DNA from 3 places in the Bacillus sp. Marseille-P3661 genome. Region 2 is predicted to be linked to each of the others. Evidence: a T-box and tRNA genes for the amino acid it is inferred to sense, from the RefSeq annotation. Region 2 holds a T-box; the other regions hold tRNA genes.
The links. A T-box is a leader RNA that pairs with one kind of tRNA and senses whether it is charged. The one in region 2 lies ahead of pheS (phenylalanine--tRNA ligase subunit alpha), so its partner is inferred to be a tRNA-Phe.
Positions count from the first base shown of each region.

Region 1: it has a tRNA-Phe gene. The T-box ahead of pheS (phenylalanine--tRNA ligase subunit alpha) is inferred to sense a tRNA for this amino acid. The anticodon was not compared.
Region 3: it has a tRNA-Phe gene. The T-box ahead of pheS (phenylalanine--tRNA ligase subunit alpha) is inferred to sense a tRNA for this amino acid. The anticodon was not compared.

Region 1 is NZ_LT965957.1:201,321-210,934, reverse strand. Features, by position in the region: rRNA gene C1724_RS22145 (23S ribosomal RNA) at 1-822, shown strand, start outside; rRNA gene rrf (5S ribosomal RNA) at 1,011-1,127, shown strand; tRNA gene C1724_RS22135 (tRNA-Glu) at 1,242-1,316, shown strand; tRNA gene C1724_RS22130 (tRNA-Val) at 1,321-1,396, shown strand; tRNA gene C1724_RS22125 (tRNA-Thr) at 1,402-1,477, shown strand; tRNA gene C1724_RS22120 (tRNA-Lys) at 1,659-1,734, shown strand; tRNA gene C1724_RS22115 (tRNA-Leu) at 1,740-1,820, shown strand; tRNA gene C1724_RS22110 (tRNA-Gly) at 1,838-1,912, shown strand; tRNA gene C1724_RS22105 (tRNA-Leu) at 1,921-2,009, shown strand; tRNA gene C1724_RS22100 (tRNA-Arg) at 2,160-2,236, shown strand; tRNA gene C1724_RS22095 (tRNA-Pro) at 2,240-2,316, shown strand; tRNA gene C1724_RS22090 (tRNA-Ala) at 2,329-2,404, shown strand; tRNA gene C1724_RS22085 (tRNA-Ser) at 2,420-2,509, shown strand; tRNA gene C1724_RS22080 (tRNA-Met) at 2,681-2,754, shown strand; tRNA gene C1724_RS22075 (tRNA-Asp) at 2,758-2,834, shown strand; tRNA gene C1724_RS22070 (tRNA-Phe) at 2,878-2,950, shown strand; tRNA gene C1724_RS22065 (tRNA-Tyr) at 2,966-3,050, shown strand; tRNA gene C1724_RS22060 (tRNA-His) at 3,066-3,141, shown strand; tRNA gene C1724_RS22055 (tRNA-Gln) at 3,164-3,238, shown strand; tRNA gene C1724_RS22050 (tRNA-Cys) at 3,249-3,322, shown strand; tRNA gene C1724_RS22045 (tRNA-Gly) at 3,343-3,416, shown strand; tRNA gene C1724_RS22040 (tRNA-Ile) at 3,428-3,504, shown strand; tRNA gene C1724_RS22035 (tRNA-Asn) at 3,525-3,599, shown strand; tRNA gene C1724_RS22030 (tRNA-Ser) at 3,611-3,701, shown strand; tRNA gene C1724_RS22025 (tRNA-Arg) at 3,716-3,789, shown strand; gene C1724_RS22020 (ribonuclease J) at 4,004-5,677, shown strand; gene phaC (class III poly(R)-hydroxyalkanoic acid synthase subunit PhaC) at 5,781-6,863, opposite strand; gene C1724_RS22010 (3-oxoacyl-ACP reductase) at 6,892-7,638, opposite strand; gene phaR (polyhydroxyalkanoic acid synthase subunit PhaR) at 7,705-8,160, opposite strand; gene phaQ (poly-beta-hydroxybutyrate-responsive repressor) at 8,386-8,805, shown strand; gene C1724_RS21995 (hypothetical protein) at 8,870-9,409, shown strand; gene C1724_RS21990 (MaoC family dehydratase) at 9,434-9,614, shown strand, end outside.
Region 2 is NZ_LT965953.1:757,353-766,966, reverse strand. Features, by position in the region: gene pheT (phenylalanine--tRNA ligase subunit beta) at 1-1,387, opposite strand, end outside; gene pheS (phenylalanine--tRNA ligase subunit alpha) at 1,404-2,435, opposite strand; T-box leader at 2,522-2,773, opposite strand; gene C1724_RS03440 (TrmH family RNA methyltransferase) at 2,857-3,615, opposite strand; gene sspI (small acid-soluble spore protein SspI) at 3,740-3,952, shown strand; gene C1724_RS03430 (M42 family metallopeptidase) at 4,092-5,180, opposite strand; gene C1724_RS03425 (dUTP diphosphatase) at 5,295-5,783, opposite strand; gene C1724_RS03420 (sigma-w pathway protein ysdB) at 5,982-6,380, shown strand; gene C1724_RS03415 (DUF1294 domain-containing protein) at 6,447-6,716, opposite strand; gene rplT (50S ribosomal protein L20) at 6,976-7,332, opposite strand; gene rpmI (50S ribosomal protein L35) at 7,373-7,570, opposite strand; gene infC (translation initiation factor IF-3) at 7,611-8,132, opposite strand; ribosomal protein L20 leader region at 8,198-8,325, opposite strand; gene thrS (threonine--tRNA ligase) at 8,501-9,614, opposite strand, start outside.
Region 3 is NZ_LT965954.1:893,962-903,575, forward strand. Features, by position in the region: gene modA (molybdate ABC transporter substrate-binding protein) at 1-78, shown strand, start outside; gene modB (molybdate ABC transporter permease subunit) at 79-762, shown strand; gene C1724_RS15450 (sulfate/molybdate ABC transporter ATP-binding protein) at 765-1,823, shown strand; gene mgtE (magnesium transporter) at 2,055-3,413, shown strand; tRNA gene C1724_RS15465 (tRNA-Leu) at 4,641-4,721, opposite strand; tRNA gene C1724_RS15470 (tRNA-Leu) at 4,754-4,842, opposite strand; tRNA gene C1724_RS15475 (tRNA-Cys) at 4,864-4,934, opposite strand; tRNA gene C1724_RS15480 (tRNA-Gly) at 4,940-5,014, opposite strand; tRNA gene C1724_RS15485 (tRNA-Gln) at 5,043-5,117, opposite strand; tRNA gene C1724_RS15490 (tRNA-His) at 5,122-5,197, opposite strand; tRNA gene C1724_RS15495 (tRNA-Trp) at 5,209-5,282, opposite strand; tRNA gene C1724_RS15500 (tRNA-Tyr) at 5,287-5,371, opposite strand; tRNA gene C1724_RS15505 (tRNA-Thr) at 5,385-5,460, opposite strand; tRNA gene C1724_RS15510 (tRNA-Phe) at 5,468-5,543, opposite strand; tRNA gene C1724_RS15515 (tRNA-Asp) at 5,554-5,629, opposite strand; tRNA gene C1724_RS15520 (tRNA-Met) at 5,645-5,721, opposite strand; tRNA gene C1724_RS15525 (tRNA-Val) at 5,891-5,966, opposite strand; tRNA gene C1724_RS15530 (tRNA-Glu) at 5,976-6,047, opposite strand; tRNA gene C1724_RS15535 (tRNA-Ser) at 6,069-6,160, opposite strand; tRNA gene C1724_RS15540 (tRNA-Asn) at 6,162-6,236, opposite strand; rRNA gene rrf (5S ribosomal RNA) at 6,274-6,390, opposite strand; rRNA gene C1724_RS15550 (23S ribosomal RNA) at 6,568-9,504, opposite strand.

The sequences.
Region 1 (9,614 bases), on a different contig from region 2:
TGCAACCTGATATTGAATTTTGGTACAGCTTGTACAGGATAGGTAGGAGCCTGAGAAGCCGGAGCGCCAGCTTCGGTGGAGGCATCGGTGGGATACTACCCTGGCTGTATTGAAATTCTAACCCGCGCCCCTGATCGGGGCGGGAGACAGTGTCAGGTGGGCAGTTTGACTGGGGCGGTCGCCTCCTAAAGAGTAACGGAGGCGCCCAAAGGTTCCCTCAGAATGGTTGGAAATCATTCGTAGAGTGTAAAGGCACAAGGGAGCTTGACTGCGAGACCTACAAGTCGAGCAGGGACGAAAGTCGGGCTTAGTGATCCGGTGGTTCCGCATGGAAGGGCCATCGCTCAACGGATAAAAGCTACCCCGGGGATAACAGGCTTATCTCCCCCAAGAGTCCACATCGACGGGGAGGTTTGGCACCTCGATGTCGGCTCATCGCATCCTGGGGCTGTAGTCGGTCCCAAGGGTTGGGCTGTTCGCCCATTAAAGCGGTACGCGAGCTGGGTTCAGAACGTCGTGAGACAGTTCGGTCCCTATCCGTCGTGGGCGTCGGAAATTTGAGAGGAGCTGTCCTTAGTACGAGAGGACCGGGATGGACACACCGCTGGTGTACCAGTTGTTCTGCCAAGAGCATCGCTGGGTAGCTATGTGTGGACGGGATAAGTGCTGAAAGCATCTAAGCATGAAGCCCCCCTCAAGATGAGATTTCCCATTACTTTAAGTAAGTAAGATCCCTCAGAGATGATGAGGTAGATAGGTTCGAGGTGGAAGCATGGTGACATGTGGAGCTGACGAATACTAATCGATCGAGGACTTAACCAAGTAGAAAACCTGACACGACTGTTCAGACTCGATGAGCAAATGTTCTTCCGACGAAGAAGTCGATAGACTTCCGGAGGAGGAAGGTTATTTGATCTCGAGAGTCTAGGAGTGGAAGGTGGACAATTACCTACAGTTTATGAATGCTTGTTATCTAGTTTTGAGGGAACAACCTCAGGTTAAATAAATTGTTTGGTGACGATAGCGAAGAGGTCACACCCGTTCCCATTCCGAACACGGAAGTTAAGCTCTTCAGCGCCGATGGTAGTTGGGGGCTGTCTCCCTGTGAGAGTAGGACGTTGCCAAGCAAATGCATATGGATTTTCTAAAAAAATATTGACTTCCACGAAAGTGTGTGTTAATATAAATCTTGTGAGAATAAAATGAACAATAAATAGTGAAATGAAATCTCAATGTAATTTGGCCCGTTGGTCAAGCGGTTAAGACACCGCCCTTTCACGGCGGTAACACGGGTTCGAATCCCGTACGGGTCACCAAATTGGAGGATTAGCTCAGCTGGGAGAGCACCTGCCTTACAAGCAGGGGGTCGGCGGTTCGATCCCGTCATCCTCCACCATAATTGCCGGTGTAGCTCAATTGGCAGAGCAACTGACTTGTAATCAGTAGGTTGGGGGTTCGATTCCTCTCGCCGGCACCACTTTCTTAAAAAATGTACGAGCCATTAGCTCAGTCGGTAGAGCACAACCGAGTAAGCATCCTTGAATAAGCTTCAGAACCTCAATCGAACAACATCATTGAATAAACGATATGAGATTGAGGTGTCGTAGATGCAGTAGAAACATTGGCACAATATAAAATTAATAATCGTACTTTGATACGAGCCATTAGCTCAGTCGGTAGAGCATCTGACTTTTAATCAGAGGGTCGAAGGTTCGAGTCCTTCATGGCTCACCATTTTTGCGGGTGTGGCGGAATTGGCAGACGCACTAGACTTAGGATCTAGCGCCTATGGCGTGGGGGTTCAAGTCCCTCCACCCGCACTTTAAAACACAATATTGCGGAAGTAGTTCAGTGGTAGAACACCACCTTGCCAAGGTGGGGGTCGCGGGTTCGAATCCCGTCTTCCGCTCCAAAAGTCCTGCCGGGGTGGTGGAATTGGCAGACACACAGGACTTAAAATCCTGCGGTAGGTGACTACCGTGCCGGTTCAAGTCCGGCCCTCGGCACCATTTAAATGCGCCCGTAGCTCAATTGGATAGAGCGACGAGCAAAACATCCATGAAATACGACGAGTTGTCCCGACGGATCTAACATCCATGAAAAGCTAGAAGAGGAAGGGACATCTGACATACAAAACTTTTATAGAAGATTAAACGAATGCGCCCGTAGCTCAATTGGATAGAGCGTCTGACTACGGATCAGAAGGTTATGGGTTCGACTCCTGTCGGGCGCGCCATTTCGGGAAGTAGCTCAGCTTGGTAGAGCACTTGGTTTGGGACCAAGGGGTCGCAGGTTCGAATCCTGTCTTCCCGACCATGTAATTACTTTGGGGCCTTAGCTCAGCTGGGAGAGCGCCTGCCTTGCACGCAGGAGGTCAGCGGTTCGATCCCGCTAGGCTCCACCATAATCACTTTAATGCGGAGGAATACCCAAGTCCGGCTGAAGGGATCGGTCTTGAAAACCGACAGGCGGGTTAAACCGCGCGGGGGGTCGAATCCCTCTTCCTCCGCCCTTTAATAAAAATAGTATTATCGCGGGGTGGAGCAACGAGCAAAACATCCGTGAATAAACTACGAGTTGTCCCGACGCATTAACATCTTTGAATATACGAGAAGAGGAAGGGACAGTCATTTTTTCTACAGATCCCTAAGCAAGTACAAAATTATTATAATATTATTATCGCGGGGTGGAGCAGTCTGGTAGCTCGTCGGGCTCATAACCCGAAGGTCACAGGTTCAAATCCTGTCCCCGCAATTTGGTCCGGTAGTTCAGCTGGTTAGAATGCCTGCCTGTCACGCAGGAGGTCGCGGGTTCGAGTCCCGTCCGGACCGCCATCTTTATATCAGTAGAATTTCTACTGTTCATATAGATTTTTTTGGCTCGATAGCTCAGTCGGTAGAGCAGAGGACTGAAAATCCTCGTGTCGGCAGTTCGATTCTGTCTCGAGCCACTTTAAATTTTATACGGAGGGGTAGCGAAGTGGCTAAACGCGGCGGACTGTAAATCCGCTCCCTGTGGGTTCGGCAGTTCGAATCTGTCCCCCTCCACCATTTATAAATAATATGGCGGTTGTGGCGAAGTGGTTAACGCACCGGATTGTGGCTCCGGCATTCGTGGGTTCGATCCCCATCAGTCGCCCCATATATTTTATTCTTTTTATTGGTGGGCTATAGCCAAGCGGTAAGGCAACGGACTTTGACTCCGTCATGCGCTGGTTCGAATCCAGCTAGCCCAGCCATTTCTAACATGGCAGCATAGCCAAGTGGTAAGGCAGAGGTCTGCAAAACCTTTATCACCGGTTCAAATCCGGTTGCTGCCTCCAATTAATATAAAACTCCTTTTGCGGGTGTAGTTTAGTGGTAAAACTACAGCCTTCCAAGCTGTTGTCGTGGGTTCGATTCCCATCACCCGCTCCAGATTTATTAATGGGCCTATAGCTCAGCTGGTTAGAGCGCACGCCTGATAAGCGTGAGGTCGATGGTTCGAGTCCATTTAGGCCCACCATACTCTTAAATCATAGTTGTTCCGCAGTAGCTCAGTGGTAGAGCATTCGGCTGTTAACCGAACGGTCGTAGGTTCGAATCCTACCTGCGGAGCCATTTTTAATTTTGGAGAAGTACTCAAGTGGCTGAAGAGGCGCCCCTGCTAAGGGTGTAGGTCGGGTAACCGGCGCGAGGGTTCAAATCCCTCCTTCTCCGCCATATATAAATTGTATGTCCCAGTAGCTCAGCTGGATAGAGCAACGGCCTTCTAAGCCGTCGGTCGGGAGTTCGAATCTCTCCTGGGACGCTAACCAAAAGACTAGAAGTAACATGCTTCTAGTCTTTTTTTATACATATATATAAACTGTCTCCATAACTGTTGGGTAGTCATAAGGAAATGGTAGTAAAGTAAATCTACTTGTTGTACTGGTAAACCGTTTTAATATACTAGTAAGTCTCTAATAAAGAAATGCTAACTAGGCCATACTATATAGAAAATTATATAGTAGGAGGTATTATAGTTGAGCTTAAAAAGTAAAGCATTATCGATTTTTGCATTGGGCGGTTTAAACGAGATCGGAAAAAATATGTATGCTATTGAATATGATAATAAAATTATTGTGGTTGATTGCGGTAATAAATTTCCCGATGAGAGCTTGTTGGGGATTGATTTAATAATTCCTGATGTTACTTATTTAGAAGAAAATAGAGATAAAGTTAAAGCCTTAATTCTAACTCATGGCCATGAGGATCATATTGGTGGTATCGCATACTTTTTAAAAAAATTAAATGTACCGGTTTATGCAACTAGTTTTACGCTCGGATTAATTGAATTAAAGCTACAAGAGCATAAATTATTAAGGGAAACTGAACTGCATGAAATTGACTCAAACACTAATCTAAACTTTGATGATATCAACATAAGATTTTTTAAAGTAAACCATAGTATACCCGATTGTGTCGGAATAGTTTTCAATACACCGGAAGGCGCGGTTGTACATACTGGTGATTTTAAGTTTGATTTAACTCCTGTAAATAATGAACATTCAGAAATCCATAAAATGGCGGATATTGGTAGTAATGGAGTGTTGTTACTAATTTCAGAAAGTACAAATGCCGAACGTCCTGGTGGTACTCCTTCTGAACAAATGGTAGGAGAACATATAATAGAGGCTTTCATGAAAGCTAAACAAAAAATAGTTATATCTACATTTGCATCAAATATTAATCGTGTTCAACAAATTGTTGTGGCTGCGCAGCTTACAAACAGAAAGATAGTATTGCTCGGGAGAAGTATGGTAAATGTTGTTGCAGTTGCAATCGAACGTGGTTATTTAGATGTACCTGAAGGCATGATCATTGATCAAAACGAAATTAATGAGTTGCCGCCAGATAAGGTCGTCATCTTATGTACAGGAAGTCAAGGAGAACCGTTAGCTGCTCTTGCACGTTTATCAACTGGTGATTATCGTGGCGTAGAAATATTACCTGACGATACAGTAATTTTTGCAGCTGGTCCTATCCCTGGTAACGAAAGAAGTATTACACGAATCGTTGATAATTTATTTGCACTTGGAGCAAAAGTTATTTATGGATCTGGAAGTGCATCTGGTATGCATGTTTCCGGACATGGCTATCAGGAAGACTTAAAGCTCATGCTTACTTTAATGAAACCCAAATATTTTGTACCGATACATGGTGAATTTAGAATGCTGCATCAGCATCGAATATTAGCTGAATCGGTTGGGGTAGAAAAGGGTAATACATTTATAATGAATAATGGTGATGTTGTTGATATTGAAAATGGAGTTGCTAGGCAAACACGAAGTATACCAGTTGGAAATACTTATGTAGATGGAATTGGTGTAGGCGATGTAGGTGATATTGTATTACGGGATCGAAAACAACTCTCAGAGGATGGTATGCTTGTTATTGTATTAACAATGAGTAGAAGAGACAAGAAACTTATTTCTGAGCCTGACACGATTACTCGTGGATTTGTATATGTTAGAAATTCCGAAGAACTTCTTCGTGATGTAAATCAGCTTATAAAAAAGACTGTTAGTGATGTACAAAAATCCAATAAAAATCAGTGGAATGACATTAAATTAAGTATAAAAAAATCGGTAGGACAATATTTATATCAACAAACGAAAAGGAAACCGATGATTCTACCAATTATCATTGAAGTATGATTGAAGTATAGGTATTAATTATCGTTATTACAAATATGTAAAGTAAATACTTCATAAAAAAGTTAAGGGCCTTGAATGCTAGCATTTAAGGCCCTTAACTTTTTTATTTTGATCGTTTAGCTAACCATTCACTAATTTTAGGAAATGTGATTTGAAGTGCTTTTGGGCCAAAGGTAACAGAGACATGCCCTGTTGGTACACAAATATATTCCTTGTCAGTACTTGAAATTTTCTCCATTAGCGCTTCTGCTTGATGTGGCATGGCGATTACATCACGCTCACCAGCAATGTTAAGAACATTAGCTTTAATTGCCCCCAAATCTACTTGTCGTCCGCGGATTGTAAGCTTATCTTTGATTAATTTATTCTGCTGATAAAACTCGCGAATCCATTGGCGATATGCTTCACCAGGAAATGGGATTCCATCACTAAGCCACTTTTGCATTAGTTTCCAGCTCTCTACAAACTTTGGATTGTCTGAACGATCATATAAAGTAACATATGGACCATAAAAGTTCGAAAGCGGATCAAGCATTTTATTACCAAAATCAATCATTTCAGGCGGCACGTTGCCAAGTGTTTCTACGACATTATCAACATCAAAATAGCGCTCGTCAAGGAAATTACCGTATAATCCAGTATCTTCAAAGTCAAACGGGCTTGTCATGAACACTAGGTTTTTAATGGGCAGTTCAGGATGTAGGGAGGCAAAGATTGAAGTCATTGTTCCACCCATACAATAACCTAAAACTGATATATCATTTGCACTAGAAGTACGAATAACCTTTTTTACAGCACGAGGAATATAGTCTAAGATAAAATCATCCAACTTCATATGACGATCCTCGTAGCCTGGAGTACCCCAATCTAGCATATATACATCAAAACCTTGATCAAGAAGGTATTCTACAAGACTAAAACCTTTCGTAATATCAAGAATATAAGGCTTGTTTATTAAAGCATACACCATTAATAGGGGTGTTTTATATTTTTTAGGCTTTTCTGAAATGTATCGGTATAATTTTGCTTTATTTTTCGTCCAGATCACCTCTTTTGGAGTTAATCCGACTTCTGGTTCTGGTTCTGTTGTTAATACTTGCATAGTTCGTTTGAAACGACGATACGATTTCTTAGCCTCCTCTGGCATTAACTCTACAAGATCATCGAGTTGTTTTTCCATGATCATCCCTGTTCCCACCTTTTAACTAGAGTAATTACATGTATAATCCGCCGTTGATATTTAATTGCTGACCAGTAATATAAGCTCCATCTTTACATAGGAATAGTACACCTTTTGCAATCTCTTCTGGGTGGCCAAATCGTTTTTGAGGAACCTTTGCACGAATTTGATCACGTATTTCCTCTGGGATTTCTAAAACCATACTTGTTTCTATGAACCCAGGACAAACTGCATTGACAGTTACGCTTGTTCTAGCTAATTCAAGAGCAAGAGATTTTGTAAAACCAATAATACCAGCTTTTGCAGCAGAGTAATTTGTTTGCCCGAATGCACCTGATTGGCCAATAACAGATGCAATATTAATGATTCTACCAGCTTCAGATTTAGTAATTGGTTCTAATGCTGCGGATGTTGTATTATATAAACTATTTAAATTAACATCAATCACCGATCTCCAATCATCTTCTGAAAGCTTTTTAAATGAACGATCTCTTGTAATTCCTGCATTATTAACTAAAATATCTAACTGGCCATATGTATCAACAGCCGCATTTATAAGTTTAGTAGCTTCTGTAGATTTTGAAACATCCGCTTGGACAGCAATTACTGTTCCACCGTTTTCTTGAATAGATGCAACTAATTTTTCAGCAGCTTGGCTACTGCTATTATAGTTGATTACAATCTTTACCCCGTTTTGAGCTAATTCTCTAGTAATAGCTGCTCCGATACCTACAGCTCCCCCAGTGATAATCGCAACTTTACCTTGTAGATTAGTAGTCATATTCCCACACACTCCCTGAATTATTTTTATTTTTCTTCTGTTTTAATATTACTTTGCATTGAAAGGTTAATTGCTGTTTTCAGTAGTACTCTTTGTTGAAGCAGTATTTTTTTGGCTTTCTCTAATAAATTGCAGAACTTCGTCTAATTTACTGCCAATCTCTTTAACTTCTTTCTTTAAAGCTGTAAGATCTTTTTTCACAACATCTGGTGAAAGCTGATTTTCGAGATTTGCTTCTAATTGCTCTTCTAGATCATCAACTTTTGTATCGAGATTGACAATTAGTGATGAAAGGTTAGATAAATCTTCGCGAGATGGTAGATTCATTTGTTCTAGATAGTGTTTGGTAGTCTTATCATTCATTTGCTTATAAAGTAAATTACCTTCTAAAACTTTACCCAACCATTCGGAAAATTCTTCTGTTCCAATTTTTTCGTTAATTGTCTTCCCCCAATAATTTTCTGCATTTTTGTAATAGTCCTGCCACATTGAAAATGGGTCAAACGTTTTTTGATTAGACAATGTTCGAATCTCCTTTCCATATTTTTCTTGTCAAATTGTAGTTTAAAGATCATTTGCATTAAAAACAATTTAAATTGTTCTAAAAATTCTAACAAAATTCTACATGTTTTGCATGAAGTGTCGATTTTATCACTTTTGTCGAAATGTTTTTATTACCACTAATTGACAAAAATTCCATATAGGTGTAAATTACACATATAAGAAAAATGTAGTTAGGTGATTCATATGACAGATAAAAAAAAATCAGAAAATAGAGATGTTGAAAAAACTATTGGAAGTTCGCCCAAAAATTTTATGATTCCATTTTTACTGTTAAGTTTGCGAGGAGGATTTAGCTTACACGGATATAAGTTAATTCAACAGCTTACTCAATTTGGGTTCTCTTCGATCGACCAAGGTAATGTCTACAGAGCGCTTAGACAGCTTGAGAAGGATGATTTAGTAAAATCTGAATGGGATACATCTAGTGGTGGTCCTGCAAAACGCATCTATTCGTTAACACATGCTGGCGAACAGTATTTAGATTTATGGGCTAACTCACTTGAACAATACCAAACCATGCTTGATAGCTTTTTTAATATGTATACAAACATGTTTATGCCACCGATCCAAAAGCGCGGGGAAGATGAGCCTGAAGAAAAGTGAAACTGCCGAGAAATCTGCAGCCACATATAAAATTAGTTTTTATAATTATTAAGGAGGAGTGAACATGTTTACAAGTACAATGGAACAAAGTACTAAATTTATGAATATAGTTTGGGAGAATTGGGAAAATGGAGTTCAAAAGGCTTATGATCAAGGGCAAGAGTTTGGAAAACTTTCATTAGAAAATTTAAAAAAACAACAAGATATGTTTGCTGCAGTAACCGTTAATCTTAATAAAGCGGAAGAGGAAATGAAAAATTCAATAAATGAATATGTACATGCATTTAATGAAAATAAGGTCTTATATAATGAAGATGCTGCACGTTTTTTTGGTAAATGGAATGAGAAAATAACAGAAATCTTTAATAAGACACAGCAACTTTCTATTACGCCAAGTAAAGCAATGTTAACAATGATGGAACAATCTCAACATAGAATATGCGAATTAGCGAAAAATTCATTTGCTGAACAGTCTAAAGTTCAAGCTGAATCAAAAGTATTTATTGAAAACATGATGGCACAAGTGAAGGAGTCGCAAAAAAAATGGTTAGAAATGGTAGAGGGGCAAACAAAACAGACTTCTAAGAAAGCTCAATCTAAATGAAAGCAATTATTGGAGGTGGAAGGATTGCAATCCCAACACTCTGAATTACTTGAAAAGTCAAGAAAAGTATTAAATCGGCCGTTTGAAGATATTTCCATTGGTGAGCAAGCAATATTTAAGAGAATAGTAACTGAAAAGGATATTCTTGATTTTGCTACTCTAACTGGGGATGTAAATCCTATTCATATTGATGATGATTATGCAG
Region 2 (9,614 bases):
TATCTCTTCTGCGTGAAGGAGCAGTAATAGTGAATCTTCCATTGTCCTCTTTATATTGAAATTGCAAACGTGTAAAAATTTGCGCAACTTCATCTGAAGTAATCGAAGTTCCTAACACACTATTAATTCGATCTGTAGTTACTTCAACAGTAACCGGACTGCGGTCTAAATGATCAACCTCAATCATACCTTCTAATACTTCGCCACCCGCCAATTCAACTATTAGGGATGCAGCGCGGTTTGCTGCCGCATGTGCTCGCAATGGGTCAACGCCTTTTTCATAACGAGTACTAGCTTCACTACGTAGTCCGTGGTCTTTAGATGCTTTGCGAATTGTTTGTCCATCAAATACAGCAGACTCAATTAATACATTTACTGTATCACCATGAACTTCAGAATTTGCCCCACCCATTACACCTGCTAACGCTATTGGTTCTTTTCCATTTGTAATCACAAGGTGTTCGTCAGTTAATGTACGTTCCTGATCATCTAAAGTAACTATTTTCTCTCCATTGTTAGCACGACGTACTACTATTTCCTTTGAACCGAGACGATCGTAATCGAATGCATGCAATGGTTGTCCATATTCAAGAAGGATATAGTTTGTAATATCCACCACATTACTTATTGGTCGAATTCCAGCTGCCATTAATCGTGTTTGCAACCACAATGGTGATGGAGCAATCTTTACACCTTTTACAATTCGAGCCGCATAGTATGGATTATCTTCTTTTGCATCAACTGTAATTTTAATATTATCTTCTGTTTTTTCACTTGTTTCTTCTACGCTTGGCTGCGGTAATTTGACATCACGGCCTAGAATAGCCGCTACTTCATACGCAACCCCCAACATACTTAATGCATCTGAACGGTTTGGTGTGAGGCTAAGCTCTAATACCTTATCGTTTAAGTTTAAATATTCAAGTGCATCTTTACCAACCTCTACATCGCTTGGAAACACAAAAATACCAGTTGCAGTTTCCTTCGCAACTAACTTTGCTTCCACCCCTAATTCTTGCAAAGAACAAATCATTCCGTTTGAAGTCTCACCACGAAGCTTTGCTTTTTTTATTTTAAAATTGCCTGGAAGCACTGCACCAATTTTAGCAACAACAACCTTTTGTCCTGCAGCTACATTCGGAGCTCCACAAATAATTTGTTGCGGTTCACCTTCACCAATATCTACTTTACAAATATTAAGCTTATCAGCTTCCGGATGTTTCTCACATTCTAATACATGACCTACTACAATCCCTTGTATACCCTTGCTTAAATCTTCGACTGTTTCAACTTCTATCCCGCTTTTTGTAATTTTGTCGGCAAGTTCTTCAGCTGTTACGTTATTTATGTCAACATATTCTTTTAACCAGTTATATGAAACTAACATTTACTATCCCTCCTATTTAAGCTTGTTTGAATTGTTTTAAGAATCGAATATCATTTGTATAGAAATGACGAATATCATCAATACCGTACTTCAACATTGCAATTCTTTCCGGTCCCATTCCGAAAGCAAAACCAGTATATTTCTTAGAGTCAAATCCAGCCATTTCTAATACATGCGGATGAACCATTCCGGCTCCAAGGATTTCTATCCAGCCTGTTTGTTTACAGATCGAACAACCTGCACCGCCGCACATACAAGATACGTCCACCTCAACAGATGGTTCAGTAAATGGGAAAAAACTAGGACGGAGACGTATTTTACGGTCTTCACCAAACATTTTCTTAGCAAATACTTCAAGTGTTCCTTTTAAATCACTCATACGAATATTCTCATCAACAACTAAACCTTCAATTTGCATAAATTGATGTGAATGTGTTGCATCATCATTATCACGTCGATAAACTTTACCAGGGCAAATAATCTTGACTGGCCCTTTACCTTCATGCTTTTCCATCGTCCGTGCCTGAACAGGGGATGTATGCGTACGTAATAAAATTTCCTCGGTTATGTAGAATGAATCTTGCATATCACGCGCTGGATGCCCTTTTGGTAAATTTAGTGCCTCAAAATTATAATAATCCTTTTCAACTTCAGGACCTTCTGCAATTTGATAGCCCATTCCAATAAATAAATCCTCGATCTCTTCAATTACTGAAATAAGTGGATGGTGATTTCCTGTTTGCACAGGACGTCCGGGTAAAGTAACATCAATTGTTTCAGAAACTAATTTCTCTTCAATTGCCGCTTTTTCAAGGACAGCTACCTTTTCTTCAAGTTTCTCCTGAATAGCTGCCCTTACATCATTCGCTAACTGCCCAATGATTGGTCGCTCATCAGCAGATAATTTTCCCATTCCACGTAATACCTCTGTGATAGGCCCCTTCTTACCTAAATACGCTACGCGAATATCATTTAATGCTTTCAAGTCTTGAGATTGTTCAACTTTTTCTAATGCTTCTGCTTGCAGCTCTTTTAAACGGTCTTGCATCAAAATTCCTCCTTTTATTCAATACATTTTTAGAACATTGCAGTTAATTAAATTTTTAGGCAAAATAAAAAAGCCTCCATCCAAATATAAGGGACGAAGACTTTTATTCGCGGTACCACCCTAATTAACAGTATTGTAAGCCAAAGCTAATACTACTGTTCACTTCATTTCAATAACGGTTTATCTAACCGGAGCATCTTTACTTACGGGATATGTAAGGTCCAAATGTCAGCTCAAGAGTGAATTCTGTTACATCATCCATAAAGATGCTTTCAGTCAATGGCATCTTCTCCCTAGTTGGTGAGCGGTAACATACTATGTTCTATCATCGCAATGTTAACTTTATCAAATTTTCTTAATTATTATAGTATAAGTTTAAAAAATCCGCAAATGGAGTCATAAAATTATATTTAATATTGATTTAAGCTCTCAAGTGATATAACAATACTGCAGCTGCAATAGAGACATTCAGCGATTCAGCCTTTCCATAAATAGGAATATATAAATTTTCATTTGTTCTCATCAACAGCTTGCGGTCAACTCCATTACCCTCGTTCCCAACAATTAAAGCAAAAGATTCCTGTTTTGAAATAGTCGTATATTCCTTTGCACCTTCCAATGCAGTACCGTATACTTGGATTCCATTGTTTTGAATACGGTCAATCCATTCCTCAAGATTTCCCTTTAAAACGGGAATATGAAATAATGATCCTTGTGTAGATCGAATTACCTTAGCATTATATAAATCGACACAACCTTCACCTAAAACAACGGCATCCACACCAGCTGCATCAGCTGTTCGAATCATCGTGCCTACATTTCCCGGGTCTTGAACATTATCAAGTAACAAAAGCTTAGTCTTTGAAGTGTAATCAATATCAGTACACTTCTCCATTTCACAGACTGCCAAAATTCCTTGTGGAGTTTCCGTTTCAGAAAGCAGCTTCATAATTTCTACGGTTACTTCATAAACAACAGCATCACCAATATCCAGTTGTGAAAAGTCTTGATCATCACGGATTATTAATTCTTGGATGATCGCCTTATTTTTTAATGCTTCTTGAATCAAATGATTTCCTTCAATTAAGAATAAGCCAGTTTTGTCTCGCTCTTTTTTTGTATGTAGTTTTTTCCATGCTTTTACTTTAGGGTTTTGTAAAGATTCAATTCTTTTTATCATCTGTACACCTCATTCCATATACCTATTCATTATAGCTAGAATACTTTACATAATACAATTCGTTTCAGAGAAAACTAAAAATGTCTGCCATGCAGGAATTTAAACTACAAAGGAGTGGCTGTAAATGAATTTAAATCTCCGTCATGCTATTATTCAAAACGTTGCTGACAACACAAAGGAGCAGCTAGAAGATACGATTATTGATGCAATTACTAGCCAAGAAGAAAAAATGCTTCCAGGTCTAGGCGTACTCTTCGAAGTAATTTGGCAAAATGCTAACGAAGAAGAAAAAGAAGAAATGCTTTCTAACCTAAAAGGTGGCCTGCAAAAGCTTTAACTTTTCGAATAGGGGTCCCATTAGGAAGATCAAGGCCCTATTTCTTTTACTTTAACCATTAATAAAGTTAAACTTTCTTTAGAATAAAAAGGAAGATCCTCTGCAGAAGATCTTCCTTTTTTCTGTGCAAATGCCGCTTCTAATCGAAAATGATTTTATTCACTGTATCTTGGTCTAACTTTTTAATGACTTCCACAATTAACTTAACAGCATTTTCATAATCATCACGATGCAGCATTGCGGCATTTGAATGGATATATCTCGTAGCGACTGTTATGGATAAAGCGGGTACTCCATTTGCCGTTAAATGGATAGCCCCTGCATCTGTGCCACCGCCTGGCATTGATTCATATTGAAAAGGAATATTATTTTCCTCAGCTGTTTGAACAACAAAATCACGTAGTCCTTTATGAGCTACAATCGATGCATCATATAGAACAATTTGTGGTCCTTCTCCCATTTTACTCATCGATTCCTTCTCACTGATGCCTGGTGTGTCGCCCGCAATCCCAACATCAACCGCGAATCCAATATCTGGTTGAATGTGCGCTGTTGCTGTTTTAGCACCGCGCAAGCCAACTTCCTCTTGAACAGTCGCCACACCAAATACAGTATTAGGATGTTCGACACCTTTAAGATTTTTTAATACATCAATTGCGATTGCACAACCAATTCGGTTGTCCCACGCTTTCGCTAACAACATTTTCTCATTGTTCATAATTGTGAATTCAAAATAAGGTACGATCGAATCTCCTGGAAGTACTCCCCATTCCATCGCTTCTGCCTTACTAGATGCACCTATATCAATAAACATATCCTTGATTTCCGCAGGCTTTTTACGAGCTTCAGGAGATAATATATGCGGTGGTTTCGAGCCAATTATGCCAGTTATATCTCCTTTTCTTGTCATAACAGTAACGCGCTGTGCTAGCATTACCTGTGACCACCAGCCACCAACTGTTTGAAATTTAATAAAGCCCTTTTCAGTAATTTGTGTTACCATAAAACCTACTTCATCCAAGTGGCCCGCAACCATGATTTTAGGACCATCAGCTTTACCCACCTTTTTGGCAATTAAGCTGCCAAGGTTATCTTGCGTAATTTCGTCAGCATATGGAGATATATACTTTTTTACCACTTCACGCACTTCACGTTCATTACCAGGAATACCTTTTGCATCCGTTAAATCTTTTAACATTACTAATGTTTCATCTAAAGGTTTTGACATATCTGTTATCATTCCCTCCTGAGTAAATAATAAAAATACAGCTCACCATTTATTACCAATTAAACTTTAATAAATCAATTATAACGTTTACTTTTGCACTTTACAAAAGTAAGATTAATACCCCTGATCCTGACGCTGGTGATTAACCTCATTTTTACTTATGTATGCTTCCTTAATATCTTTCCACGAAAAGCCTAATAAATCACCTAGAATTAAGTACTCATTAAAAACTTTTTGATATTGTTGGAGCTGTTGGTTTTCTCTTAACTCGTTGATACTTTTATAAACTACATGGAATTGATCAACTAAACCGAAGATTTGCTGATTTCCAATTCCCAAGTTAAGTTTATTAACAACATTTAGGTCTAAGCCTAATGATAAAATAAAGTGGATGCCATCTACATATTCCTCTAGAATAACATCTCTATCAGCTGGAGGTTTTTTACTCCAAAATTTAAAACATCTTGTTTCATTAGCAAGTTCACCTAATTCAACGAGTAAGGCCATTATTTTTCTGTCCATCAAATTTTCATTATGTAATTCGTGCTCTTTCAAAATTCGTTCATCAAGCTCTTTTTGAAGCTGAAATAGTTCCTCAAACATTTCTCCATTTCCTCCCATCGTATCCTTCTTTATACTACCAGAATTTATAGATAAGGCGAAACTTATTACTATGTGAAATCGTATCATATATTATAATAGTTTAAGCCGTGATACTTAAGATAGATTAATTTTTAATTTAGGCTTGTATTGTATTTAAAAGAATAATTTTTTACTATAAATTAAGAGGTGGTCCGTATTATGTTTGTAATCATTTTAAGATTACTTATCTTCGCATTAATTATTTTTTTAATATATACAACGATTAAATATATAAATAACCCTAAACGGAAACTTGAATTGGCTCATGAGCAAAAGACATTTTATATGCTAGATGACCGACAAAATGTGCGTAAAAACTTCTTAATTACATTAAAAGGCGTTCTGTTTGAAGGAGAGAAATATTTAGGTACAACAAATCAAGCATTTGAAGTTGTTTCAATAACTATATGTGCAAATAAAACAGACCAATTACAAGGGCTCAACTATGAGGATTTTATGAGTATTGAGGAGAAAGTTAAAATGAATTATCCAAATGCTCACATTAAATGGAAAAGTCCGATTAAGGAATTCATCGAAAAACATAACCACATTCATTAAGCTTTTAAGCCGTAGCAGCTACAAATTGCTACGGCTTATCTTTTTATATATTTTAAAGTTTAAATTCTAAAGTAAATATTGATAGATTGAGAACCAACTTCCCAGATTAATTATAATCATGACTGGAATGCCGTACTTAAACGAATTATGCTGTGTTTTATGACGAAACATTTTCATACCATAAAACGTCCCTATAGCGCCTCCTACTAAGGATAAGGCAAATAATCTTTTCTCCGGTATGCGCCATTCACCTCGTTTTGATCGTTGTTTATCGACATACATAGTAATAAAGGTAATGATATTTAGCAATATTATGATTCCTAATAAAAGATACATTATTTTATGCTCCTCTACGGCTTATTATTGAAAACTATCATTCTTTTTTCAGTTTCCCCGGGCACCTAACTCCGTTGATTGCAGCATTCCTCGATTTTTGTTTTTATCGGAGCCTACTCCACCTCGGTAACCGTTACTTCTAATGATCAACCTTTCATCATGTTTGCTAACCGCTGTTGCTCTTTCTAGGTTAGTATGAAAACAGCTGTATACGCAAAAAGGTCATTCCACCTCAGGAATGACCTTTTTCATTCAGTTATTATTGAATGCTAGCTTTTGCTTTTGCTGCTAATTCAGCAAATGCCTTTTCATCACTAACTGCAAGTTCTGCAAGCATTTTACGGTTAATGTTAATACCAGCAACTTTTAGTCCGTGCATCATGCGGCTGTATGAAAGACCATTCATACGAGCAGCTGCGTTAATACGAGTGATCCATAATTTACGGAAATCGCGTTTCTTTTGACGACGATCGCGATATGCGTACATTAAAGATTTCATTACTTGTTGCTTAGCAACTTTAAATAATGTATGTTTTGAACCGAAATAACCTTTTGCTAATTTTAATACGCGTTTACGACGACGACGCGTTACAGTACCACCTTTTACTCTTGGCATTATGTTTACCTCCTAAGATCTATGTCAAATTCCGTTATTTTTATAAGTTTGTGATCATTTGCTTGATGCGCTTGTAGTCACCAGCACTTACTAATGTACCTTTGCGAAGCTTACGCTTTTGCTTTTGATCTTTATTTGCAAATAAGTGACTAGTGTATGCGTGTGAACGCTTCACTTTGCCGCTTCCAGTTTTTTTGAAACGCTTTGCTGAACCCCTATGAGTTTTCATTTTAGGCATTTGGGTTTCCTCCTTTAGATAATTCTTTCGTTGAATAAAGTTATTGTTTTTCTGCTTTAGGCGCCAGTACGATAAACATACTGCGTCCTTCCATTTTTGGCTTTTGTTCAACAGTAGCAACTTCTGCACATTGCTCTGCTAAACGATCAAGTACTCGTTGCCCAATTTCCTTATGCGTAATCGCACGTCCCTTGAAACGGATACTTGCTTTTACTTTGTCGCCTTTTTCAAGAAACTTAATGGCGTTTCGAAGCTTAGTGTTAAAATCATGTTCTTCTATACCAGGGCTCAAACGAACTTCCTTAATATTAATAACCTTTTGATTTTTACGTGCTTCTTTATCCTTTTTCTGTTGCTCATAACGGAACTTACCGTAATCCATTATGCGGCAAACAGGCGGTTTTGCATTCGGTGCAACCATTACTAAATCTAGGTTAGCATTTTGCGCCATTTCTAAAGCTTCATTTTTTGACTTAATACCGATTTGATCACCGTTCGCACCAACTAGACGAACTTCGCGTGCGCGAATAGCCTCGTTAATAAATAAGTCTTTACTAATAATTAGCCACCTCCAGGTAATTTTCACTGAATTTTTCGTTTGGGCGACGTACTTATGTAATTTAAAAATCACACAAAAAAACGTCGGCATACATACTACACCCACGATTCACGATCTCTATTTAAAGATTGCGTATAACCTGTCAACAACAAAATTGCGTCAATCAGGTGAGAAGCGGGTGCCTCTTCTTGTTCCACAAACAAATATTCAATTTCACCTAACAAATAATATCACTAAAGTTCCATTATTGTCAAGATGGCCAAATCTGATTTTTATAAGCAACGTAAATTATCTTAACTGATGTATAAAAATTATGCAAGTAGTTTAGAAAAAAAAGATGCAGGAAATTCCTACATCTTTTAATGATTGCCTTATTTCACATGACTGTCGCGCTGAACTTCTGCTTTAATAGACGTTAAAAACTGCTCGAATGATACTGTTTCAGAATCCTTTTCACCATACTTTCGAACATTTACGCTGTCACCATTCATTTCATTATCGCCGACTACTAGCATATAAGGTATTTTTTGCATTTGTGCTTCACGAATTTTATAGCCGATTTTCTCATCACGCTCATCCACTTCCACACGGAATCCTTGGAATTGCAGCTTTTCTCTTACTGAATTAGCATATTCAAGATGTGCCTCACTAGATACTGGAATAACTTTTACTTGTACAGGTGCTAACCAAGTAGGGAATGCCCCTTTATATTCTTCAATTAAAAAGGCTACAAAACGCTCCATTGTAGATACAACCCCACGGTGAATAACAACCGGACGATGCTGCTTTCCATCCTCACCTACATACGTTAAGTCGAAACGTTCAGGCAATAAAAAGTCTAATTGTACCGTTGACAAAGTTTCTTCCTTGCCTAAAGCTGTTTTAACTTGAACATCAAGCTTAGGTCCATAGAAAGCCGCTTCACCTTCTGCTTCATAATAATCAAGGCCTAGGTCATCCATTGCCTCTTTTAACATCGATTGCGCTTTTTCCCACATTACATCATCATCGAAATATTTTTCTGTGTCTTGTGGGTCGCGGTATGATAAACGGAACGAATAATCTTTAAAATCAAAATCTTTATACACTGCCAAAACAAGATTAACAACCCGCTTAAACTCATCTTTGATTTGGTCAGGACGTACAAATATATGAGCATCATTTAATGTCATACCTCGCACACGTTGCAATCCAGTTAAAGCACCTGACATTTCGTAACGATGCATTGTCCCAAGCTCAGCAATTCGGATTGGCAGCTCACGGTAGCTGTGAATACCTTGTTTATACACCATCATATGATGTGGACAGTTCATAGGGCGCAGTACTAAATCTTCATTATCCATTTTCATTGGTGGGAACATGTCATCTTGATAGTGATCCCAGTGACCAGAAGTTTTATATAGTTCTACACTACCTAATACAGGTGTATAAACGTGGCTATAACCTAATCTTTCTTCAAGATCAACAATATAGCGTTCAATAATA
Region 3 (9,614 bases), on a different contig from region 2:
TTTATTGAATTCATTAAAGGCCCAATTGGAAAGCCTATTATGGAACGTTATGGTTTTATTGTGCCGGAGGGAAAGTAAATGACCGAAGAAATTAATTTATTTCCATTATTTCTATCACTAAGAGTTGCTATGACGGCAACTCTTTTCGCCCTTATAATAGGGTTACCAATTGCTTACTATCTAAATAGATCCAACGGACGAATAGCAGACATGCTTGATACTTTGATTACTTTACCGATCGTTTTACCACCAACTGTTTTAGGCTATTATTTATTAATTTTATTAGGTAGACAAAGCAGAATCGGCAAATTTTTGGAAGAGACATTTAACATAACTATTGTATTTACGCCAGCAGGCGCAATTATTGCAGCTTTAATTGTATCAATTCCTTTTTTAATTAAATCAGCACGAGCAGCATTTGCGGGAATTGACCCTAGTTTAATTCATGCTGCAAGAGTACTTGGACGAACAGAGTTTAATATCTTCTTTACCGTTATCCTCCCGCTTGCATGGCGTGGAATTGCAACTGGAATTACAATGGCGTTTGCAAGAGCACTAGGTGATTTCGGAGCTACACTTATGGTTGCAGGAAGTATTCCAAATGAAACGATGACAATGCCAATCGCCATATATGATGCCTTACTCGCTGGGAATCGTGAATTGGCTAATTTATTAGTTATAATTATGACTGCTGTATCACTTAGTGTTCTATACATTATAAATCGTCTAGAGAAAAGAGTGACTAAGGGAAATGGGTGGTAAATATGCTCCAAGTAGAAATCAAAAAAACACTTAATAATTTCCAATTAGATGTTTCATTTAAAATAGGAAGTGGAATTACAGGTATTATCGGGCCTTCAGGGTGTGGAAAAAGTATAACACTACAGTGCATAGCAGGTTTGCAAACTCCGGATAAGGGCAATATCGGTTTAAATAACGAATTACTATATCACTCTGAGCAAAAACTTAACACCAAACCTAGAAACCGTAACATAGGGTATGTCTTTCAAAACTACGCACTTTTTCCTCACTTAACTGTTGAAAAAAATATTGAGTACGGATTAAAGGGCAAAACCAAACTCGAGAAAAAAGAAATGGTAGCGAGCATGATTAATAAAGTTCGACTTACAGGATATGAAAATCATTACCCTAGACAGCTTTCAGGAGGTCAACAACAAAGAGTAGCTCTTGCTAGAACATTGGTTACTGACCCTGAGCTGCTGCTTTTGGATGAACCATTTTCTGCATTAGATCACCATGTAAAACACTTATTAGAACAGGAATTATTAAGCATTATAAAAGAAAATTATTCAGGGATTGTCATACTTGTAACGCATAATATGGAGGAAGCCTATCGACTTTGTGATCAACTAGTTCTCCTCAATAACGGACAAATAATTCAAGCTGGTGATAAAGAAACCGTCTTTTCAAAGCCGCTAAATGTAACAGCAGCAAAAGTTATTGGGTGTAAAAATATACTTCCAATCGATTCCTTAATCGATAGCGGTGAGCATATTGAATGTCATATTCAAGGTGTTAACTTAACCGTAAAACAGCAGGTAATACCTAAAACCATTAGTCATATTGGCATATATCAAGACAACATTCATTTTATTGAATTCAACAATGAATCAGATTATGCCTACCCTTATGAAATTCTTGAAATAGTTAAAGGCATCCATCAAGCAAATATAACAATAAAAGTCAAAGATGCATTTATCCTTACCGCTACCTTACCAAATTACCAGATCGAATCACTACTAAAAGGGACATATAAAGTCAAATTATCACCTAAGCACCTATTTTTATTACAAAGCAGTTAATCACGAATTAATAAGATAATCAAATAGGCGACTGTACCTGGTCTGATAATCAAGTTATAACTATCACCGATACTCCTGCTCTTGGATAATCTAGCAGGAGTCATTTGTTTTTCTTGTTGTTTCTATAACGAGTTTTTCTTCAGTGGATAATTAATTTTCACTGGGAATAATAATACAAATCCCGATAATTTCTCATCTGATAATATTTCAAAAAAAGGAGGCGATTTTTCGATGTCTACGGTCATAGCTGAAAACGAAATTACACTTGCTATCATTCAATCCTTAAAAGACGGAAAGAGAAAAGCCTTTCAAGATATTGTGGACGAATTGCAGCCGTATGATTTGGCCCAACAATACCAAAGTATAACCAATAAACATAGAAATAAGTTCTTATTATTTTTATCAATCGAACAATTGACAGAATTCATGCAAGAGCTAGAAAATGAAGATCAAATTGAAGTTCTGCATAAATTAGGGATAGAAAAGTCGACAAAAGTTCTTGATTTAATGGAAAACGATAATTTAGCCTCGTTGTTATCGGACTTAGAACCTGAAAAAATAGAAGAACTACTTTCTGAAATGAAGAAAGAAGAATCCGAAATTGTTCAAAACTTAATGAAATACCCTCCTGAAACAGCTGGTCGTATTATGAACAACCGCTATGTTTGGATTCCAAAACATTATACAATTCGTGAAGCCGTTGATAAGTTAAAACACTTTGCAGAATTAGCAGAATATCTAAACTATCTTTATGTCATTGATGAACAAAAAAAATTAGTAGGTGTTGTTTCATATAAGGACTTATTACTAGGAGATTTACAAGAAAAAATAGAAGAGATTATGTATACCAGGATTGTAAAAGTCGATGTACTTACTGACCAAGAGGAAGCTGCTAAATTAATCAGTCGTTATGACTTTATCTCTTTACCTGTAGTTAAAGAGGATGATACATTGGTTGGAGTCATTACAGTTGATGATATTATTGACGTCGTTATTCAGGAAGCGAACGAGGATATTGAGAAATTATCAGCATCCGGTAAAGCAATAGATTTTAACACAAAACCATTAGTAGCTGCTTATCGTCGACTTCCTTGGCTTATTTTATTATTATTTATCGGTCTTATATCCGGTGGGATTATAAGTGGTTTTGAAGATACATTAGAAACAGTCGTCGCTTTAGCCTTTTTCATGCCAATGATTGCGGGGATGACCGGTAATACAGGTACTCAATCACTTGCGGTTATTGTTAGAGGTCTAGCATCAGAAGATTTGAACTTTAAACAAGTGATAAAGTTAATTTTTCGCGAGCTTTGGGTAGGTGTTATTATCGGTGTTACTTGTGGTGTCCTGATTGCAATTATAGCTTATGTTTGGCGGGACAATTTCACTTTGGGGCTAGTTGTTGGAACTTCATTACTGTTAACATTAATTATTGGTACATTAGCTGGAACGATAATTCCTCTTATTCTATACAAATTTAATGTGGATCCCGCAGTTGCATCTGGGCCACTGATTACAACTATTAACGATATCTTATCCTTACTTATATACTTTGGATTGGCTACAACCTTTATTTCAAAATTGATGTGATAAAATTTAAAAGAAGTAAGAAGCCCTTAAGAATTACTCGTTCTATTCCGTAAACGTTCAACTTGCTGCATATCAAAAAGCACCGAAATCTAAGGTGCTTTTTGTTTACACTTATTAAATCTTGTCCAACTTAGTCTAGGTCTTTGGTGATTCACTGTTTTCAATTTCTGTTCCCACATAAATTCATTTACAAATTCATTCACTAAAATGTTATTATATATACCTTTGTTTCTTTGTTCATGGCATCGCTAACTTTTCACTAACCTCTTTAAATTATTTTCAACCCATGTCTGTACTCCGTATAATATAAACGCCTTATAATGTAGGTACACAAAAAATTGAACATTACTTAACTTCTTCAGACGTATTATTTTGATTTTTTTAAAAAAATTGATTATCGGAAAAGCAAATAATCCATCCGCAATCAAATTAAGTAACCAGAACTTTTTAAAGTTACCGTATGAATATTTTAATATCCACATTGAAAGTGGCATATACGGACCAACGCTAAAAGGTAGTTCATTAGTTATAAAAGATTTTCGTTTATCATAAAAACGCCACCAGTTCAGCTTATGACCAACCCTATGATTTATTATCTCAATTATTACAATAACTGAACCTGCTATCGAAAATCGTTTTACATTATTCCTTCCCAAAAATACCAACGATATCCATGGAACAACTATTATTAGCAAATTAAATAACCTATGCCTTTTAGACAACATAATTGCAATCACCTAAACTTTCTTATTCATTCAAATCTCTTTATTAAAATAACCCAACATAAAATTTGTATTCTCTTTAAATGTTGTATCAGAAAAAACTGAAATAATAGAGCAAGTTTAGAAACTCTTTAATTTATGGAGTGGTATCTATCATTACTTAAGGAGTTATTGGTAGAGGTCTGAATAAGCCCGAGAAAACAAAACCTTTCAGCATTTTAAAAAGGATTCTACTTTTAAATAAAATAACGAGGAGAAAGAAAGCCTTTATTTAAATTGACACATTTGGAAACGGACAATAATTCCGTTAAAAATCAGTCTAAGTATACATTAAATTTGGTGCAGTAACCCATACCTGATCGGAAAGATGGGGTACAATGTTGTTTGCTATATTATTTTAAATTACCATTAATATTTGAATATCATGCAGAAATCAAAAAAGAAACCCAATCAAGATGATTGGGTCTCTAACTAAAGATTGCCTATAGTTGTGTACTAGATTTAATACCGGTGGTCGGGGTCGAACCGACACTCCAGAGGAACACGATTTTGAGTCGTGCGCGTCTGCCAATTCCGCCACACCGGCATGTTAAACAACATAAATATGAATCTAAAAAATGGTGCCGAGGGCCGGACTTGAACCGGCACGGTAGTCACCTACCGCAGGATTTTAAGTCCTGTGTGTCTGCCAATTCCACCACCCCGGCTAGGCAGATAATAAAATAAAAAGGCGACACCCGGATTTGAACCGGGGATAAAGGTTTTGCAGACCTCTGCCTTACCACTTGGCTATGCCGCCATCATTGGAGCGGAAGACGGGATTCGAACCCGCGACCCCCACCTTGGCAAGGTGGTGTTCTACCACTGAACTACTTCCGCATTTAGATTTATTTTAACACAAAAAAACTGGCTGGGCTAGCTGGATTCGAACCAGCGCATGACGGAGTCAAAGTCCGTTGCCTTACCGCTTGGCTATAGCCCAAGAATGGGGCGACCGATGGGAATCGAACCCACGAATGCCGGAGCCACAATCCGGTGCGTTAACCACTTCGCCACGGCCGCCATATTGATTTTGGCAGGGGCAGTAGGAATCGAACCCACACTGGAGGTTTTGGAGACCTCAGTTCTACCTTTAAACTATGCCCCTATAATGGTGGAGGGGGACAGATTCGAACTGCCGAACCCACAGGGAGCGGATTTACAGTCCGCCGCGTTTAGCCACTTCGCTACCCCTCCGTATTTAATTAAGTGGTGCCGGCGAGAGGAATCGAACCCCCAACCTACTGATTACAAGTCAGTTGCTCTGCCAATTGAGCTACACCGGCGTTTAAATGGTGGCTCGAGACAGAATCGAACTGCCGACACGAGGATTTTCAGTCCTCTGCTCTACCGACTGAGCTATCGAGCCAATTATTGTATGGCGGTTCCGACGGGGATCGAACCCGCGATCTCCTGCGTGACAGGCAGGCATGTTAACCACTACACCACGGAACCACTAATCTTATTATTTGGTTGCGGGGACAGGATTTGAACCTGCGACCTTCGGGTTATGAGCCCGACGAGCTACCAGACTGCTCCACCCCGCGATGATAGAATTAGAATAATTTTGTACCTGCTTTAAAAGTGTATAGAATCTGACTGTCCCTTCCTCTACTCGTTAAATCAAAGATGTTTATGCGTCGGGACAACTCGCAGATTATTCACGGATGTTTCGCTTGTTGCTCCACCCCGCGATGATGAATATATCATAATAAATGGTGGAGGATGACGGGATCGAACCGCCGACCCCCTGCTTGTAAGGCAGGTGCTCTCCCAGCTGAGCTAATCCTCCAAAGTGTAATGACCCGTACGGGATTCGAACCCGTGTTACCGCCGTGAAAGGGCGGTGTCTTAACCGCTTGACCAACGGGCCAAATATATTTTATCTAAACGGTGGCGGAGAGCGAGGGATTCGAACCCTCGAGACAGCGTTAACCGCCTACACGATTTCCAATCGTGCTCCTTCGGCCACTCGGACAGCTCTCCATGGCTCCACAGGCAGGATTCGAACCTGCGACCGATCGGTTAACAGCCGATAGCTCTACCACTGAGCTACTGTGGAATGAAGATAATGAATTATACTTTTTATTACAGTATAAGCCTGGCAACGTCCTACTCTCACAGGGGGACAGCCCCCAACTACCATCGGCGCTGAAGAGCTTAACTTCCGTGTTCGGAATGGGAACGGGTGTGGCCTCTTCGCCATAACTACCAGACTATATATCTGTAAGAACAAATACTATTATATAAAATATTTTCAAAATATACAATAGTTGTTCCCTCAAAACTAGATAACAAGTATTCATAAACTGTAGGTAATTGTCCACCTTCCACTCCTAGACTCTCGAGATCAAATGTTCTTCGAGTCTGAACAGTCGTTTCAGGATTTCTACTTGGTTAAGTCCTCGATCGATTAGTATTCGTCAGCTCCACATGTCGCCATGCTTCCACCTCGAACCTATCTACCTCATCATCTCTGAGGGATCTTACTTACTTATAGTAATGGGAAATCTCATCTTGAGGGGGGCTTCATGCTTAGATGCTTTCAGCACTTATCCCGTCCACACATAGCTACCCAGCGATGCTCTTGGCAGAACAACTGGTACACCAGCGGTGTGTCCATCCCGGTCCTCTCGTACTAAGGACAGCTCCTCTCAAATTTCCGACGCCCACGACGGATAGGGACCGAACTGTCTCACGACGTTCTGAACCCAGCTCGCGTACCGCTTTAATGGGCGAACAGCCCAACCCTTGGGACCGACTACAGCCCCAGGATGCGATGAGCCGACATCGAGGTGCCAAACCTCCCCGTCGATGTGGACTCTTGGGGGAGATAAGCCTGTTATCCCCGGGGTAGCTTTTATCCGTTGAGCGATGGCCCTTCCATGCGGAACCACCGGATCACTAAGCCCGACTTTCGTCCCTGCTCGACTTGTAGGTCTCGCAGTCAAGCTCCCTTGTGCCTTTACACTCTACGAATGATTTCCAACCATTCTGAGGGAACCTTTGGGCGCCTCCGTTACTCTTTAGGAGGCGACCGCCCCAGTCAAACTGCCCACCTGACACTGTCTCCCGCCCCGATCAGGGGCGCGGGTTAGAATTTCAATACAGCCAGGGTAGTATCCCACCGATGCCTCCACCGAAGCTGGCGCTCCGGCTTCTCAGGCTCCTACCTATCCTGTACAAGCTGTACCAAAATTCAATATCAGGTTGCAGTAAAGCTCCACGGGGTCTTTCCGTCCTGTCGCGGGTAACCTGCATCTTCACAGGTACTATGATTTCACCGAGTCTCTCGTTGAGACAGTGCCCAAATCGTTACACCTTTCGTGCGGGTCAGAACTTACCTGACAAGGAATTTCGCTACCTTAGGACCGTTATAGTTACGGCCGCCGTTTACTGGGGCTTCGATTCAAAGCTTCTCCGAAAAGGATAACCTCTCCTCTTAACCTTCCAGCACCGGGCAGGTGTCAGCCCCTATACTTCGCCTTGCGGCTTCGCAGAGACCTGTGTTTTTGCTAAACAGTCGCTTGGGCCTATTCACTGCGGCTCTCTCGCGCTTGCACGCTATCAGAGCACCCCTTCTCCCGAAGTTACGGGGTCATTTTGCCGAGTTCCTTAACGAGAGTTCTCTCGCGCATCTTAGGATTCTCTCCTCGCCTACCTGTGTCGGTTTGCGGTACGGGCACCTTCTACCTCGCTAGAAGCTTTTCTTGGCAGTGTGGAATCAGGAACTTCGGTACTATATTTCCCTCGCCATCACAGCTCAGCTTATGTGGTAAGCGGATTTGCCTACTTACCAGCCTAACTGCTTGGACGCGCATATCCAACAGCGCGCTTACCCTATCCTCCTGCGTCCCTCCATTGCTCAAACGGTAAAGAGGTGGTACAGGAATATCAACCTGTTGGCCATCGCCTACGCCTTTCGGCCTCGGCTTAGGTCCCGACTAACCCTGAGCGGACGAGCCTTCCTCAGGAAACCTTAGGCTTTCGATGGACAAGATTCTCACTTGTCTTTTCGCTACTCACACCGGCATTCTCACTTCTAAGCGCTCCACTAGTCCTTCCGGTCTAGCTTCAAAGCCCTTAGAACGCTCCCCTACCACTGACACGTAAGTGTCAATCCACAGCTTCGGTGATACGTTTAGCCCCGTTACATTTTCGGCGCAGAGTCACTCGACCAGTGAGCTATTACGCACTCTTTAAATGGTGGCTGCTTCTAAGCCAACATCCTGGTTGTCTAAGCAACTCCACATCCTTTGCCACTTAACGTATACTTTGGGACCTTAGCTGGTGATCTGGGCTGTTTCCCTCTTGACCACGGACCTTATCACTCGTAGTCTGACTCCTAAGGATAAGTCTTTGGCATTCGGAGTTTGACTGAATTCGGTAACCCGATGGGGGCCCCTAGTCCAATCAGTGCTCTACCTCCAAGACTCTTACCTTAAGGCTAGCCCTAAAGCTATTTCGGGGAGAACCAGCTATCTCCAAGTTCGATTGGAATTTCTCCGCTACCCACACCTCATCCCCGCACTTTTCAACGTGCGTGGGTTCGGGCCTCCATCCAGTGTTACCTGGACTTCACCCTGGACATGGGTAGATCACCTGGTTTCGGGTCTACGACCACGTACTACAATCGCCCTATTCAGACTCGCTTTCGCTGCGGCTCCGTCTCTTCGACTTAACCTTGCACGGGATCGTAACTCGCCGGTTCATTCTACAAAAGGCACGCTGTCACCCATAAATGGGCTCCAACTACTTGTAGGCACACGGTTTCAGGATCTCTTTCACTCCCCTTCCGGGGTGCTTTTCACCTTTCCCTCACGGTACTGGTTCACTATCGGTCACTAGGGAGTATTTAGCCTTGGGAGATGGTCCTCCCAGCTTCCGACGGGATTTCACGTGTCCCGCCGTACTCAGGATCCACTCAAGAGAGAACGAAGTTTCAGCTACAGGGCTGTTACCTTCTTCGGCTGGTCTTTCCAAACCACTTCACCTACTTCGTTCCTTTGTAACTCCGTATAGAGTGTCCTACAACCCCAAGAGGCAAGCCTCTTGGTTTGGGCTTCTTCCGTTTCGCTCGCCGCTACTCAGGAAATCGCGTTTGCTTTCTCTTCCTCCGGGTACTTAGATGTTTCAGTTCCCCGGGTCTGCCTTCAATACCCTATGTATTCAGGTATAGATCCTGTTCCATTACGAACAGTGGGTTTCCCCATTCGGAAATCTCCGGATCAAAGCTTACTTACAGCTCCCCGAAGCATATCGGTGTTAGTCCCGTCCTTCATCGGCTCCTAGTGCCAAGGCATTCACCGTGCGCCCTTATTCACTTAACCTAAGATGATCTTAATCATCAAGATTTTAATAAGAACTTTTCTACAGTAAATATGAATGTTATTGCTATCTAGTTTTCAAAGAACAAAGCTACTGACTTCAATCACATCGT